DNA from 4 places in the Paenibacillus sp. FSL H7-0943 genome. Region 3 is predicted to be linked to each of the others. Evidence: predicted binding sites of a transcription regulator. Region 3 holds the regulator's gene; each other region holds the start of a gene.

Region 1 (4,214 bases), 1.3 Mb from region 3:
TAGGCTCGTATTTACATTCCCCCAAGTTGGCGCTGTCCCCGGTAATGCAGCGTGATAACACATCGTTACGATCCCGCCGGCCCTAGACCAGCGTATCGCACTGCTGACGACCCAATTCCGTTGATTGTCAATTAGAGCCTGTGACTGATTATTGATTGCGCCCAGCTCGTAGCCATGCAGCGCAGCATATTGCCCGCTGCTATTTTTAAGCTTCTCCATGAGCTCGTCTGCACTTTCCAAATAATCATGTTGGCCGCTTATCACACCCTTTCCCTGCAAGTAATAGAGGGTATTCAGCAATAGCTGAGCCGAGGACGACAGCCCCGAATCCGCCGGAGCCATTTGTAATCTGCGAAAAGCCATCTGCCACTGCACATCGCCCACGAACCTTGATGCTGAATCAACCATCTGACGAATAATCCGCTGCTCCATCTATTCTCACCATCCTTTTAAATCTTTTTAAGTTATAGTATGGGGACAATAATGACATGAACTCAGCGAATGGACATGAAGTTGTAAAATAAGTTGGGACGATATAAGGAACTGCTGAATAAATTCACGGCTCAACAAAAAAAGGAGCTCCGCGGCTCCTCATTATTTCTTATCTTGTGTACCTTAAAGGCAATAGTTCAGTGATTTCATATTTAGCTAATCGGTCATCCTCCGATACAATTATCTTGCAGTCTATTCCGTAATCCGCAATTAACTCTCGGCACATGCCGCAGGGAGAGACTACTTTAATCTCTTTTTCCTCGCTGTCTGGGTCAGAATGCCTTACCGCAACAATCGTATCAAATTCCTTATAACCTTCAGATATCGCTTTGCCAATCACCATCGCTTCTGCACAGACTGTAATCCTCCCCATGCTGGCTTCCACATGTACCGCTGTAAAAATCTCTCCTGTTTTAGTACGAAGCGCTGCACCCACATGGTGCCGTCCCCATTCATAACGCCTGGTAATTATATCTTCGGCAGCCGCAATAAGCGTCTGATCCTCAATGGTAATTATGTACTCCATATCCAGTTCCGTCCTCCTTTATTTTACCTAATTATATTAAATCGCACTGAATTATGATATAAGATATACTATTTTAAGTGCCAAAAAAGGAGGAGCAGAATTGAAAGTAAAAAAATGGATCTCCAGTCTCATCATTGTTGTATTACTTGCTTTGGCTAGTTACTGGTTTGAACAAAACGGAGAGCCTACAGACCCCTCGTCTCCATCCGATTCGAGTGTTGTTCAGCTAACCTTCCCATCAGACCGCTATCCTGAGACCGCCAAACATATTCAGGATGCCATTGCGAAAGGTGAATCCGCCACATGTACGATTAACCGAGAGCAGGCTGAAGAGAACCGTAAAGAGTCCTTAAAAGGGATTCCCACTAAAAAGGGGTATGACCGGGATGAATGGCCAATGGCTATGTGTAAGGAAGGCGGCATTGGTGCCGACATTGAATACATAACGCCAAGCGATAACCGCGGGGCAGGAAGCTGGGTTGGCAATCAGCTGGAGGATTATGCAGACGGAACGCGGGTAGAATTTATGTTTAAATAACGGTCTGTCTGACCAGCCCCAGGCAACAGAATAGCCCCACCTGGCATTCGCCAGATGGGGCTACACTGCACATCAGCTAACTTAGAATAAGCAAGCTTTAGTGATGATAACCAGCAAGATGAAAAGTACCAGAATTGCTCCTGTTGAAGTCCAAGGACTACACACCGGACCTACTGATGCTGGACTTACTACCGGACCTACGTTACAACCACAACCATGTTCCATTCCCATTTTCAATTCCTCCTAATGATTAATGACTACAGCACAAGATATGTAAAAAGGAGATAAGCCGTTTGGGCGAATTGGCAAACAAATGCCAATCACCTAATGAATTGAAGGTGGACAGTCGATAAACAGGATATACACAAAGGAGGTGCAATATGGATATAGCTGCATTATCAATGGCAATGAGCCAAGCATCCTTAGCTCAAAATGTTGGGATACAGGTCATGAATATTGCCAAGAATCAGGCTGAAACCCAGAGCCAAACCATGGTGGAAATGCTGGGCAAAAGCGTTGCTCCTAATTTGGGAAAAACACTTGATATTAGTGTGTAATTGCTTTATGCTAAGGATACATGAGAACGAATGTTCCTGTGTATCCTTAGCATTTTTTTACTCTACATAGCCCTTCGGGCTTTTCTTTTGCGCATTTATGCGAACATACGATCCCATTAGTGATTTATTAGTGATTTTAAACGAGGTGAATAAGTTGGAGAACATGAAATCATATTATCAAATGACTGTGCTTGAGAAATGGATGGAGGATTTATACAAGCGATTAAATCTTCATCAGCCCTCACAAATTTCAATATCGTATATTGCAGAGCGGCTTAATATCTGGGTTCATTATTTGGATGTGAGAAGCAAGAGCATTGAAGCGTCTGCAGGGATGTACAGCCTGTTTATCGACAACCGCCTTCCAGCCAATCTTCAACGGCTAGAGTTTCTTCATGAACTGTGTCACCTCCTTCGCCATGGCAGTGATAATCAGACCTTGATGCCAGAGCATTTCACGCGGGCACAGGAGGATGAATCCGAGCGTTTTATCTTGTATGCGGCGATGCCTTACTCCATGATCTCCCGCATGACATTGCCTGAGCAACGGGAGGATGCCATCTCCTATCTCGCAGCAGAATTTCAAGTTCCTGCCGAGCTGGCCTTACAGCGGATTGATCAGATCCAAAGACGTGTGTTCCAAGGGCAATTATTGGCCGTGATGGGAAGAAACGAAGAACGACTGACACATATTCGCAACGGATCACGGAGATAATAAGCTTAGTTGCAATAGTGCTCTGCATATTCATTTATGGTGGAATTTCTCGTGAGGGGGAACGACATGGAAGCCATTAAAGTAATTGAATTATTACTGACTCATCCGGATTATAATGTAGATGCAGTACACCCCGAAATCCCGGATTTCGTGGGCATTGAGACGATTGAGGTGGATCACGAAACGGGGACCTTCTCCATTTTATTGCAAGAACCCAAAGAGGACTAAAAGAGAATCATTATTCTTCATAAGTTAAAAGGCAGCAAATATAGTATGTCCCGGCAATTCTTCGTTCGCTTACGCCTGGATTACTATCAGTATTTGCTGCCTTTTTGTATAATCTGTTATGCAAATACAAACTGTATCACACCAATAAGAATTAGAATAACAAATACACCGACAAAACCCCATATTTTAAAACTATAAGATTTTCACCCCCGGCAGCCTCGGACTTGCCTGGTCCTCCAGCATCTTAATTTGCTGCTCCAGCTCCAGTATTTTCTCTTCCTCCTGCGTCATATATCTATGAATGACATACCAGTCTCAGTATATTATCTTATACTATATACAAATTATTTATATGGAGGGAATTAATGAAGAAAAAAACAAAACTAATCTTCATCGTTCTAATCCTTTTAATCTATGGAATAACATCCTTAGCCTTCCACTACTTCCAAAATCATATGAACAGAGAAGTCATTCATTATCTAGTAGAGACGAGAAATTATAAGAAAGAAGATTTTGATAAAGTATACACCCAGATTGCCAAAGCTCCCCTCGTAAGTACCACGGTGATTTTTGCAGACGAACCCTACGCAAGATACTTTTATCGAAAAGAAAATGGAAGGATCTTTCAATACAGCAGGGCTCCTGTTAAAGGTAATGATCCTAGCTATACATATAAACATATCGAGGAGAATCTCCCGTGAAGGAGTTGCCCTATAAAAAAGACGCGTTTGTCCAGCAGTCAGCACTTGGCTGCTTGGGCAACCGTGTTTTTTTGATCTTCCCTGCTCTAAATAGGTAAACATCGTTTGCGTAGACAGGTGATGGTAGAGGGTTCAGGACATGTGCCGATGCACTTGATTAAAGAGAGTATGGATAAGCAACTTGAAACTTGTAACGAAGCCCCTTTTTATACATTAGATCCACTGACTACAGATAACATTGGCGTGGTTCTTAGCAGCTATCGGACACAGTTGATCTTATGCGCGGTATAACCCTCCATTTCAAAGTGTAGCGGACCCCATAGCCTTTATTGGCATGAAAAACACCATATAAGACCTCCTTTTTAAGGAATAGCGTCACTGGAGTCCGCGAACCTGCTCAAAAGCCTATAAATATGCAAATAACGACTTCTGAGTCCGTAAGCCTCTGGAGATAATT
Region 2 (4,214 bases), 1.3 Mb from region 3:
GGAAGTTTTACTCAAGAAAAACAAAAAAAACCTTGATTTCTCAAGGTTTTCACTGTGATGCCGAGGACGGGGGTCGAACCCGTACGGTACTCACGTACCGCAGGATTTTAAGTCCTGTGCGTCTGCCTGTTCCGCCACCCCGGCATATTATGTGTTGAAGCTTCATACGTTGTTCACATATAACGCGACAAGAAATATAATATCATGAATATCGATAACGCGCAATCCTTTTTCGAAAAAAAATTATTCACAATAAAAATAACCCGTTCAGCCAGAACCGATACGGGTTATTATAAACGCGGATTATCTACGCTCGTCACTTCTGCTTCTCATTCCGGCAAGACCCAAAAGTCCAAGCAGACCGAGCCAGCCCCAGTTAGATCCTTTGTTAGTTGCAGCATTCGTTGTTGTACTAGTTGCACGGTATTTGCCGGTCTGTGTGGTATTGGTTGCCGGGTTGACAGTGCTGTTGGTTCTGTAGTTGTTCCGGGTGTCATTATAGTTATTGGTGTTGTAGTTGTTAGGTCTGTAATTATCATCGATGCGGATCTTATCTTTCATAATGCTCTCATGCTGATTCATTGTTCCCGTGGTGCCGTTCATTAAATTGCCTTCCGTATTCATCATCCGAGTGTGTTCCGCAGTCCCATCCATCCCGGTATTCGCGGCTGGGATACCGCCCAATGCTGCTGATCCCACGGCATTTGATGCATAGCTAGCTCCCATTAGACTCATTGATAATACAGTACCGCATGCAAGGCTTGTTATCAGCTTGTTCACAGTGTTATGCCTCCCTTTAAGGTTAGTTATCACTGATAATTTCCCCTTGGACGGCACTGTCTATGCATGGTGGTTTTACTCTTTTACTACATTAACTGTCTTAGTCACAGCATCATAAGTAACCTTTGCTCCAAGCGCCTCAGCCAGCGCACGTATGGGTACATAGGTTGTTCCGGTATCGAGAACGCCATCGGTAAGCTTGCGGCCGTTTAGGTTAATGGTCACTGTAACGTCTTTGTTCACCTGATCATCCCCTCCGGTAATCTTTTTTAAAGCCTCTTTGGCTTGGTCCGTCGTTGGACGTTTACCTGCCCGAAGTTGATCTATAGTTAAACCGAAAGTCATTTGCAGATGTGAATAATCTTTAAAAGAGGTCCAGTCCCCGCCCCATTCTAAACCAAGCCGCTTAGCCTCCTGTACAACCTCTTGCCAATCCGCTGTCTTATCCTTATCACCATCACGATTGATATCCCAAGAAAGGCTAGTGCCATTCGGCAGCAAAAGCGCAAAATCATACGCAAGACCATAATTATGATAGCTGGTACCGCCTTTAGCGTTGGTAACTATCGGTCCTGGTTTGCTTCTACCCTGCGCATACAAAGCATTTTGCTCAGCAATGGTCCGTAGACCCTGAGTAATAACGATAGGGACTCCTCTCGCATGGCTTTGCTGAATCAAAACATTCGCACCTGCCGCCAAGACAGGATGAAGCCCGACCAGACGCGCCGCGGATTTTTCCCTCAATTGCTCCAAAGTCAGCATAGAATCACCCCTTTGGTATATTCAATGATGCCGCTGCCCTATTTGCCTGTACCCCTGTCCCCTTTAGGATGATTTCCACAAAAAAGGACAAAATATTTAACGAAAGGTGGGAGACATATGGATATTCATAGCGATAGCTATAAAGTTGCAGCCCTTAGTGAACAGGAAGAAGCACTGGAAATTATTCGGAATGCTGAAGCTTCCATTGCACATCTGACTGGTAATCCTACCGTTACCTTAATCGCTTATGAAAAAAGCGAAGGCAACGGTTCTCAGCATTAAACGATGTAGACCTCGACAATATCATCCACATCGATCCACTTCCATTCCTCCGCCCACTGCAGCTTAAACTCACGCGAGTGGGTGTGAATGGAAGTCACAAAACCACTTACCATCGTATTTTCAAAAGGGTCAAAAAGAACAACTGTCACTCGTACATGACTCCGCAACGACAAAGCCAGTGTACATTCAATCTCCTCCAGCTTCTGCTCATCCAGAATAGGCTTGATGCGGCGCAGCGTTTCCCGTTCATCTCTTATAATTCGTATCTTATGCTCCGGCAGCATCATGCGGCTGCTTTCCCACAGCCCGTTTTTCTCCAGCTTTTTGCCCATGGTAACCCCTCCTTAATTATATATCTATTCCTCTGAACACGAACGTATGTTTGTATTATATCCGCATCTTCGCATATTAATCAATAATCAGGAAAAAGATACCTTTTTAAGGGTCACTCTTTATTCAAAAGATGTATATTAATGTATATCTATCCAAGCTAAAATTCGCAGCAAAAAGACGCTGACAGATAAACTGCGCAGCGCCTGATTTGATTTATTCTTGAACAACGTCCCCAGACTCTGAGGTAGCCTGACCTTCGGAGTCTATAAGCCCTGTTGCTTCTCTTGCCTCGTTAAGCTTGGAAATACCGAATAACATCGCTACATCAGCGTTCTGATTCAATTCATTAAATTGCTCAGCCGTAACGTTTGCGGAATCAGCGCCTTGAGAGGCCTCTTCTTTTAAAGAATAAGCACTTTCAAAGGCAACTTTAGACTCTTCGAGCAACTTACGAATGTCTTCAGGCAAGCTGGAGGAAATTTTTACTTTCTCGGCTTGATTCGATAAATCAGTTGCGGTACTCTGGAATTGCTTAATTTTCTTCTCCAACTGCTTGTCCGTGAGTTCTCCTGCTGAATAACCCGCAATGGCTTCGTTGAACTCCGCTAAAGAAGTTTTTCCTGACTCTTCAAGTTTAGACATTTCATTGTAGAAGTTTTGCACGGTCTCCTGCACTTCTTCCTCCGTGGCAGGTGCCGATGAAGTTGAATTATTGCTGCAGGCGCTAAGGATGACAGTCATCATCAGCATTCCTATTAGTAAAGCTTTTTTCATTATTTATCCCTCCACTTAACAGGATAATGTCGGTTTGTGTAAAGCGCAAATGAAATATATGTAAAATGACTGTTATGTTATAATTATTTTAATTGTGATCAGGAAAGGAGAGTATTTATGCCTTATTGCACCACCTGTGGAGCGGAATACAAGCAGGGCGCTAAATTTTGTGGAGAATGTGGAACCAGCCTTGACGGTACCGCTCCAGTAACCGCTCATCGACCAGCAGTAGATAATCATGTCATTCAAGAAGTCGTGCTCTGGAAAGGCAAACCTGCCGGCATCTCGGATCGACTCAAAGGAATCGTAGGACTTAACACAACTTCATATACCATTACAAGTCAGCGTATTATGGTAAAGACCGGACTTATCGGTAAAAATGTTGAAGAAATCGAATTGCTGCGCGTACGCGATTTATCCGTAAAACAGTCTATCATGGACCGGATGCTTGGCATTGGATCATTAACTGTATTTTCTGATGATGCCTCAGCGCCTCAGCTTCTTTTTCGAAAAATCCATGATGCCCAAACCGTCAAAGATGTTCTGCGCAAAGCCGTTCGTGACGAGAAGATCGCCAACAACATTAGCTACCGCGAGCAAATTTAAGACGTTCATACGTAAAAAGGCCCCGGAAAACCGGGGCTTTTTGCTTGCGCTTGCACACTTGAAGTACTCTTTTTATGGAAGATAAAATGCCCCCGCTGGGATAACCCCCTTGATCTGGCTCGGACTCTCCCACTGCAAAACAACCCGGGCGTCGCCCGCATTCTCATAATACTCCACCTTTATTTCATACGGCTTACCTGCAATCAGGTTTATGCTCCCTTTTCGTTCCTGGCCGCTCTGATTCACCCAACTATCAATGACTAGCCCGCCATCAATCCATACCCGTATCCCATCATCAGAGTAGGAATAAATGGTATACACCTCGCTAAAAGCAGCCGTCAGCTTCCCACTCCACCGCACAGAGAACGCATCTACACGAATGGCAGGATCAGGCGAACCTTGTCTCCATGAAAAGTTAATATTGGCATCCGTACGCAACAGTGCAGGCGTGCCGCTAAGCGTCATGTTATTGTAATATTGGCCACAGAGTCCACTCTCCAGCACACTATCCCCGATAGCAGCGAAAGCGGCGGCCTCAGCAGCATACTCCTCTCGTGTGAATACCATTTTATCGTTCATAAAAGCTTTTATCACAGCATCGGTATTCTTCTCATAGAGGAGTTTCCCCCAGGTCAGCTGATAAGACCATTTGGGCTGTGTTTTGGACAACAGTTCAG
Region 3 (4,214 bases):
AGAGGTCAAAAAAGCGGTTCGTGAGTTACGTGAGCAAAAGGTAGTAGCACATGGTACGGGCATTCACCAGTTTGATGGGTTTAGTGTGCAATTTTAGATTTTTCTATGTCGAAAACAAATGAGGGTATGGCGATATGGTGTCTACATCAAAGGCTTTTGCGAAAAATAATTCACACATCTTATTGCGCAAAAAACAACTTAATTATTCAGATACGATTGACCTGAACAGTGCATGTAATTGTTGTACTTGGGAGTAAGCTTCCTTGTACTGGTTGTCGGATTGTTGAATAGGCAATAAACCCGGCAAGAAGGAGATACAATACACAGGCGTTTCTTTGCTGTTCATATATATTTTAAGCGTAAGCTCTTCAATCACATTAGCTTCTTCATCAGCTTCCTTAAGGAAGTTAATATCTGCACTTGTTGCAGTAGTTTTGCTGTTTTGATGTCTTTTGGATACTTTTGAAAGGGTAAGTGCGTTAACCACAATCTCGGATCCCATTACATTATCAAATGAGTATAGCTTTGCTACTGCTTTTTTGTTACTCTTCGGATTTTTGGTGCCAATTGCTAATTTTTTATTAGGCTCGTTAAGTGCGATCAAGTGAGATTGATTGGGGGGAATGAATGTTTTGGTGAAGCTGATGTTAAAAGATGAGGTCGCATTAACTAGCTTAGAAATTTCAGATGAAGCAGATAGCGTTTTCAATTTTATAATGGCGGCACTTAGAATTAAAACAACTCCTAAAATAGCAAATAAGTACATCAGGATAATCAGCATATAATCACACCTCCTAGTTATCTCATTAGACTCAAATTGTTGCTTATTGAAAGATATGCCTGAATGATCCCCACTAGTATCTTTTAAAAGGGGAATTCGTGGAATTATAGGATCGGCTTCACGATTAACCCAAAAAAAGCACCCAGAGAAACCTTCCGATTCTGCAAATGATGCAAAATTGGGGGTTGCTGCAAGGGTGCTTTTTAAGGTGATTATGTAAACCTATAGAAAATTGAAGGCAGTGATATGATCAGTATAAACAATCAGCTGTTTGTATTCGATCGGAGTTCCATAACTTGCATAAGGTCTTACAGTAACGTCATTGAGGACAACAAAGTTATAGCTGAAATTTTTATCAGGGTGTTCTGCTCCCAAATAAGATATGTATTCGTCCACAATTACATCATCCATCAACGATTTTAAATCAAATACATCCTCTTTGTTGGAGATGGTTGGAGAGACGATTCCCTGAATGCTGCCAAAAGAGGTGAGCAAATTCACTTTTTTTCCACTAGCTTGTTCATCATTTAAAAGTAAACCGGACAGCTTACCCAGTGCATCGACTTTAAAATCGACGAGGGTTCTAATTTTTGAATTATTCAAACTAAACACATCCTTTTCAATTTGCAATCCTGTTAACAATATTCGACATATAATCATCAAACTCCTAGTATGCTAATGAAAAAATACTTACTTATGTAATGACCCCCATTTTTTAATGTGATTTGGGGGTTGCCGAGCCTCCATTCGAATTTAATTTCTTATCGTTACTCGTGTGCCTATAGGGACAATAGCAGCGAGTGCTAACACATCCTCGTTGTACATCCGGATGCAGCCGTGGGACACCTCTTTCCCAATGGAGGAAGGGTCATTGTTTCCATGAATTCCGTAGTGTGGTTTAGACAGTCCCATCCAAAAAACACCGAAGGGACCCCCTGGGTCGGGTTGTTTGTTAATAATAGTGAATTCTCCCACCGGGGATTGGGTTAACATCTTACCGATGCCGACAGGGAAACCTCTAATCACAATATCATTGTCCAGAAGATATAACATTCGTTGGGTCAGATCTACAATAATTCGGTAGTTGGGCATTATACGCAACACTCCTTTCTAATTAGGATATGAGCAGAACGCCTAAAGGGTTATTCATAGAAAATGGCCATTTTAGCCAATGAGAACAAATGTTCGTTTGTGGTTGGAAAAGCAAAAAAAACGTAGAAAAAAGGCTGGTCCGCATATGCGGACCAGCCTTTTATGTTAGAAGTGCATACTTAGTGGATATCTCGAAACAATCCGATGACTCTTCCGAGAATAGTTACGCGATTAAGGCGAAGCGGCTCATAAGCTGGATTCTCCGGCTGAAGCCGTATATGATCACGTTCCTTGTAAAAGGTCTTAACGGTTGCTTCATCTTCTTCGGTCATGGCTACAACGATATCTCCGTTGTCCGCTGTTTGTTGTTGGCGAACAATCACATAGTCACCATTCATAATGCCTGCGTCAACCATACTATCACCCATGACAGACAGCATAAATACTTTGTTGTCACCTACATAGTGAGTAGGAAGTGGGAAGTAGTCTTCGATATTCTCTGTAGCAGTGATAGGTACCCCGGCGGTAACTTTACCTACGACAGGAATCCGTGAGATGGTCTGCGCGAATTGGTGAACATTCTCTGAATCCTCTTGGCCTAGTAATTCTATTGCACGTGGCTTCGTTGGATCTCGACGAATAAGTCCCTTCTTCTCAAGCCGGTCCAAATGACCGTGAACTGTGGAGCTGGAAGCAAGGCCAACAGCTTCTCCAATTTCCCGGACGGAAGGTGGATAACCCTTGCTGCGGACTTCGCTTCGTATAAATTCCAGGATCGCCAGCTGGCGACTTGAAATCTTTGACATTGGAATCAACCCCATATAGTAATGTTTGGGAAAATTATAACATAGAACTACCGTTCGCACAAACATAAGTTCTAACTATTATAAATATTAATCTGCTAGAGTTAAAAAATGGTAGACAAATGATAATAAAATGAACCGCTTGAGTCTCTCGAAAAAAAGAGAACAATTGTTCTGAAATAGTATTGAACAAAACACATGTTCGTGTTATTATAAATTCGAAAGTAAGAACAAGTGTTTGGAGGATGATGATTATGCTAAAATACAGTACATACCGCAGCATCTACGACAAGGCCCCTGTGGTTGAATCTATAGGACATAATGACGTTGCCCGTAATTCCGCTAAGGTGAAAGAGATAACGGAACGTTTGCTTGGAGGGATGATTTCGTTGTTCCGTCAAGATTTCTTTATTAAGTTAATATTGATTTTCGTGCTAGTATTATCTGGCCTAACAGTAGTGGGAAATGTGTTTGCAGGATCGACGACTATAATGAAGGAAGAGAAGCGGATTGTGGTTGAACGTGGAGATACACTATGGAGTATTGCTCTTAAGAATAAACCAGCTGATATGAAGACAGTTGTTTATATAGAAGGAATTAAACGTTCAAGTGGGATTAAGAGTAGTCAAATTAACGCTGGAGACATACTTACTTTACCTATTTATTAATTTTCTGAGAACATAATAGAATGACCAGTAGAGCTTGCAGGGAGTAGACCTTGACAAGCTCTTTTTCTCATGGCAGAGTTAGAATTAATTTATAGGGGGAGGGAAAGTATTGAATATTGATGAGTTGGTCGCGCGAATTAACGAATTGGCACGCAAACAGAAGAGCGTAGGCCTTAATCAAGAGGAAGTGGCGGAACGCGCCAAGCTTCGTGAAATTTACCTGGGGAATATCCGCAATAACTTCCGAGCACAATTAAATACTATTGAAGTAGTAGATAACGATGAGCATGAACAAGGTAACAAGGGGCTTAAACATTAGCTCGCTGTTCCTTTTCATAGATATTTCAGGATGACTAGGGGGAACGCACATGGCCCGTTCTTGGGAAAGAATGGTTCAACGCAACACACAGCAAATCAACAAGCAAAGAAAGAAACAAGGCAAGGATACGATTTATGCCTCTAAATCTCCTACCCAGAATGCCGAAGTCTTTAAAGGTCGCAACATTGCATTTCCGGTAGTGTTAGTGATACTTGGCACTATGTTTTGGGTAGTTGGTTCTATTGATCAGGCCAAAGGCAATGGCATGCTGGCTAATTGGCTGGGAGTAGTACTGTACTATTTGCTGGCAGCGCTATTGTTCTTCCGTCGTCCGTACTTGAAGGTGGAAAAAGCAAGACTGTCCACTATTAAATTCAATCGCGAACGCGGACTTCCAGCTGCAGATATTGAGAAAATCGCCCTTTCGCGTGGAGCTGTAGTCATTAAGCACAAAGGGAAACGTACGAAATGGATTTTCACAAAACTTATGAATCGCTATGATACTAATGCGATGAGTACACGATTAGAAGCATTTGCTAAAGCTCACAACA
Region 4 (4,214 bases), 290 kb from region 3:
TAATGTCAAGAGAATCAGTGATTCTAGTAAAACTCCTCATCTTCACCTTCATAATTGTCTTCCGCAAGTAAAGTATTGATCACTTGGCGAACCATATCGCCCGAAAATCCACGGCGCATAAGGAAGGCTCCAGTCTTTCTTCGCTTATCTGAAGCTTCTCCACGGATGAGATTCCATTTCTTGCGCCCAGTTTCGAGTGCACTCTCCAGCTCTTGTTCAGGAGTAATATTCTCCAAAGCTTCCGATATAAGGGTTTTGTCTATCCCTTTCTCACGTAGCTCTTGTCGAATCCACATCTTCCCTTTCCGCTGGTTCGCTATTCGTTGCTCTGCCCATTGCTTAGCATATAAAGGGTCATCAAGAAGTCTTTCCTCCTGCAGCCGCTGCACCACTTCCGCAATAATAGTCTCTCCTATTTCCTTCTGGCGTAAACGGCGAGTCATTTCCATAGCGGTGCGTGGTTTACGTTCTAGATAACGGAGGCCTTCTACATAAGCTCGTTGACGCTCATCAGCTACAACAATTTCCACCAAATCAGCCTTCATAAAAGAATTACCAGTAATCATTCGATATTTAATCATGACGTCCTCGTGCACAGTCATGTTATATGCTCCGAAATGTATGATATAACGGTGGTCAGATTTCTTTTGACGTTCTACTTTAGTGATCTCTAAGAGTTCTCCTTCAGGAAAATCAGATAACACCTGCTCATCTTGTTCTTCTGCTTCAAAATCCAGTTGTATTACCATAGTTGTTTGTCACCTCGTAGCAATAGATCGGTTATCGTCTTACTTTCGTTACTTGTTAAGAAAAGACACCCTGCAACAATCAATCACAGGGCGTCCTATTGCTTAATATACTATTCGATTTCGAGAAGCAATTTCTCTTCTTCTTCTTGCTCTGCAATAATATCTTCATTCTTCGGCGCAGCAACAATAGTGGATAAATTACTTGCTTCACGGATCTTATTCTCAATAATAAGGGCAATATCCTGATGTTCCTTCAAAAACTGTTTAGCATTCTCACGGCCTTGACCGAGACGCTCGCCTTCGTAGGAATACCATGCACCACTCTTATTCACGATATCCATTTCAGTACCGATATCTACAAGACTTCCCTCTTTGGAAATCCCTTCACCGTACATAATATCAACATCAGCCTGTTTAAAAGGAGGGGCTACTTTATTCTTCACAATCTTGATCTTAGTACGGTTACCAACCACATCGTTCCCCATCTTGATGCTCTCTACGCGACGTACATCTAAACGTACAGAAGAGTAGAATTTCAATGCACGACCACCCGGAGTTGTCTCAGGGTTACCGAACATAACACCGATCTTCTCACGAAGCTGGTTGATAAAGATAGCGATCGTATTGGATTTGCTAATGGCACCAGAAAGCTTACGAAGTGCTTGAGACATCAAGCGAGCTTGCAATCCGACGTGGGAATCACCCATATCGCCTTCAATTTCAGCCTTAGGTACCAAAGCAGCAACGGAGTCAACGACAATAATATCAACGGCTCCACTACGAACGAGTGCTTCGGCGATTTCCAGCGCTTGTTCACCCGTGTCTGGCTGAGAAAGCAGCAACTCATCGATATTTACGCCCAAGTTACGTGCATATTTCGGATCAAGCGCATGCTCGGCATCGATAAATGCAGCTTGTCCGCCTTGTCTTTGCACTTCTGCAATAGCATGAAGAGCAACTGTTGTTTTACCTGAAGATTCCGGTCCATATACTTCAATAATACGTCCCTTTGGAAGTCCGCCTATACCTAACGCAATATCAAGTGCCAAAGATCCGCTAGGTACAACTTCCACTTGCATATGCGTGGATTCTCCCAGTTTCATTACCGAACCTTTACCAAATTGTTTTTCTATTTGACGAAGCGCCATATCAAGCGCTGCACGACGATCTGACAATCAGACCACTTCCTTCACTGTTTATAGTAATATAATAACGTGTTTTTAAGGTCTTGCCAAGCTTTTTTTCGAACATACATTCGTTTTTTTTGTCTTGGGCGTTATTTATCCCTTTTATTGTAAGCCTCCCTCCGGAGATAGAAGTTAATTAAATTCCCCACTTCACCGGACATCAACGACTTATGATCATGAGTAGTCATCGTGATCAAAATCTCTGCAAATATACAAAAAACCGCAGCAAAGAAATCTCAGTGCCACGGTTCTTCCGTATGTGTTTATTATAACTGGGCTAATCTCCCATTACAAGTCTGAACCCTCAAGAGGTGTCTCCACCTTGCGTTCCTCAAGTCTCCGCCACAGACGATACAGCAGAGCCTTTACAGTACGCAACCGGATATTTTCCCGTGTACCTTTAAGATTAAGCTCATAGACCTCTGTCTTACGTCCCCGTTCAGCCAAGCCGATAAATACAAGTCCAACAGGCTTGCGCTCAGAATAACCCGGTCCAGCCACACCCGTAACAGATAAGCCGAAATCGCTGTCTGCAATCATTCTCACTTGGTCAGCCAACACCTCGGCAACTTCTCGACTTACGGCTCCAGGAGCATTGGGTCCCTCCAAATAAGCACTTGGCACATTCAGTAGCTTTTTCTTTAGGTCATTCGAATAGCAGACGATTCCGCCGGCAAACATCGATGCACTGCCTGGAATATTTGTTATGCTCTCCATCAGCAAACCTCCGGTGCAGCTCTCTGCCGCACTTAAGGTCAGGCCGGCATCCGCCATCCAATCCACAATCAATTGCTCCAGCGGCACATCAATGTTCGCATACAAATGTTCCGGCAAAATCTCCTTGATTTGTTGTTCCAGTATCTCCAGCTTTTTTGTAGCTTCATGCTCAGAAGGGGCCTTTGTCGAAATACGAACAGTTACCTCTCCCTCTTTGGCATACGGAGCAATCGTTGGATCAGTCTGACTGCGAATCAGTTCGATGAGCTTGTCCTCCAGCAGTGATTCTCCGATGCCGGCAAATTTGAGCATTTTTGAATAAAGCGGTGTTTCGTTCGTCAAGGCGTGCTGCTGTAGCCACGGTACTGCTTTATCAACGAACATCGGTTTCATCTCACGAGGTGGACCTGGAAGCACAATATAATATTTCTTCTCATGCTCAAAAGCAATCCCAACCGCAAGACCGATTTCATTCGGCAACGGTGTAGTTCCTTCAATTATAAGTGCCTGTTTGCGGTTATTTTCGGTCATAACGATCTTACGATCATCAAAGAAACGTTGTACATGATCCATCGCCAAACGATCAATATGGAGCGTTCTACCTAGCGATGCAGCCAGTGCGTCTTTAGTCAGATCATCCTCAGTGGGGCCAATTCCGCCCGTAAAGATAATAACGTCAGCCCGACTCTGAGCGATCTCGATGGCTTGCTGTAGGCGGCTGCTGTTATCACCGACAACGGTTTGAAAGTATACATCGATCCCGATGGCAGCTAGCTCGATAGACAAAAACTGGGCATTACTATTCACGATTTGACCGAGCAAAAGCTCTGTCCCTACTGCAATAATCTCCGCTTTCATACCTGGCTTTCGCCTCCTCGTTATAATGTAGGTACACTGCTTTTGGATTTCAAAAAAGGTAATAGGTGCTTCACCTATTACCTTTCCTTGTATATCCAGCTTACATGCTTACGCATTATGCAGCTGTAGCAGATCCTTATTCTTCACAAAATAATCAATTCCAGAATAAATAGTGATAAGCGCTGCGGCCCAAATAGCAATATCGTCTACAGGAATACTGACAAATTGAAATGGGAAATTATTCAACAACAGCAGTGAGATCGCAACAATTTGTACAACCGTCTTTATCTTGCCCCATTTGCTGGCGGCAACCACTTTTCCCTCTAGCAATGCAATCTGGCGAAGTCCGGTGACTGCAAACTCACGACTGATGATTACAATAGCAATCCATGAATCGCATCTGCCCAGCTCCACAAGTGAAATCAGAACTGCAGATACCAGCAGTTTGTCCGCAAGTGGATCAAGGAGTTTACCGAGATTGGTGACCATATTATATTTCCTAGCAATGTAGCCGTCTATTCCATCCGTGCTGGCCGCAAGCAAAAAGATTACAGCTGCTACCAAATGATTAACAGATAGCTGAAACGAGCCCCAATGTATCGGTTCTGGATAAAAACTGAAATCCACCAGTAAAAAAAACATCATAATCGGGATCAGGCAAATACGAGCTAGCGTGATGCGGTTGGGCAAATTCACTGAAGTT

Evidence for each region. The regulator LexA, encoded in region 3, represses DNA repair genes until DNA is damaged. The targets are predictions, from matches to a motif close to CGAACATATGTTCG.
Region 1: the regulator LexA is predicted to act here: its motif matches at 2,214-2,227, upstream of NSQ55_RS22720 (ImmA/IrrE family metallo-endopeptidase).
Region 2: the regulator LexA is predicted to act here: its motif matches at 2,196-2,209, upstream of NSQ55_RS22680 (YolD-like family protein).
Region 4: the regulator LexA is predicted to act here: its motif matches at 1,994-2,007, upstream of recA (recombinase RecA).

Annotation. Positions count from the first base shown of each region.
Region 1 is NZ_CP150148.1:5,176,978-5,181,191, forward strand. It holds gene NSQ55_RS22695 (glycosyl hydrolase) at 1-432, opposite strand, end outside; gene NSQ55_RS22700 (cytidine deaminase) at 602-1,018, opposite strand; gene NSQ55_RS22705 (NucA/NucB deoxyribonuclease domain-containing protein) at 1,119-1,556, shown strand; gene NSQ55_RS22710 (hypothetical protein) at 1,638-1,787, opposite strand; gene NSQ55_RS22715 (YjfB family protein) at 1,937-2,113, shown strand; gene NSQ55_RS22720 (ImmA/IrrE family metallo-endopeptidase) at 2,277-2,828, shown strand; gene NSQ55_RS22725 (hypothetical protein) at 2,895-3,056, shown strand; gene NSQ55_RS22730 (DUF3139 domain-containing protein) at 3,422-3,757, shown strand; partial or broken gene NSQ55_RS22735 (phosphomethylpyrimidine synthase ThiC) at 3,854-3,991, shown strand.
Region 2 is NZ_CP150148.1:5,172,325-5,176,538, forward strand. It holds tRNA gene NSQ55_RS22660 (tRNA-Leu) at 59-144, opposite strand; gene NSQ55_RS22665 (WGxxGxxG-CTERM domain-containing protein) at 304-780, opposite strand; gene NSQ55_RS22670 (M15 family metallopeptidase) at 856-1,542, opposite strand; gene NSQ55_RS22675 (hypothetical protein) at 1,660-1,824, shown strand; gene NSQ55_RS22680 (YolD-like family protein) at 1,821-2,156, opposite strand; gene NSQ55_RS22685 (hypothetical protein) at 2,371-2,931, opposite strand; gene NSQ55_RS22690 (PH domain-containing protein) at 3,049-3,537, shown strand; gene NSQ55_RS22695 (glycosyl hydrolase) at 3,610-4,214, opposite strand, start outside.
Region 3 is NZ_CP150148.1:3,864,516-3,868,729, reverse strand. It holds gene NSQ55_RS16925 (MBL fold metallo-hydrolase) at 1-97, shown strand, start outside; gene NSQ55_RS16920 (hypothetical protein) at 203-781, opposite strand; gene NSQ55_RS16915 (hypothetical protein) at 1,004-1,384, opposite strand; gene NSQ55_RS16910 (L,D-transpeptidase) at 1,535-1,873, opposite strand; gene lexA (transcriptional repressor LexA) at 2,053-2,679, opposite strand; gene NSQ55_RS16900 (LysM peptidoglycan-binding domain-containing protein) at 2,931-3,344, shown strand; gene NSQ55_RS16895 (DUF896 domain-containing protein) at 3,454-3,663, shown strand; gene NSQ55_RS16890 (hypothetical protein) at 3,713-4,214, shown strand, end outside.
Region 4 is NZ_CP150148.1:4,156,244-4,160,457, forward strand. It holds gene NSQ55_RS18100 (RecX family transcriptional regulator) at 24-749, opposite strand; gene recA (recombinase RecA) at 860-1,924, opposite strand; gene NSQ55_RS18110 (competence/damage-inducible protein A) at 2,225-3,511, opposite strand; gene pgsA (CDP-diacylglycerol--glycerol-3-phosphate 3-phosphatidyltransferase) at 3,620-4,207, opposite strand.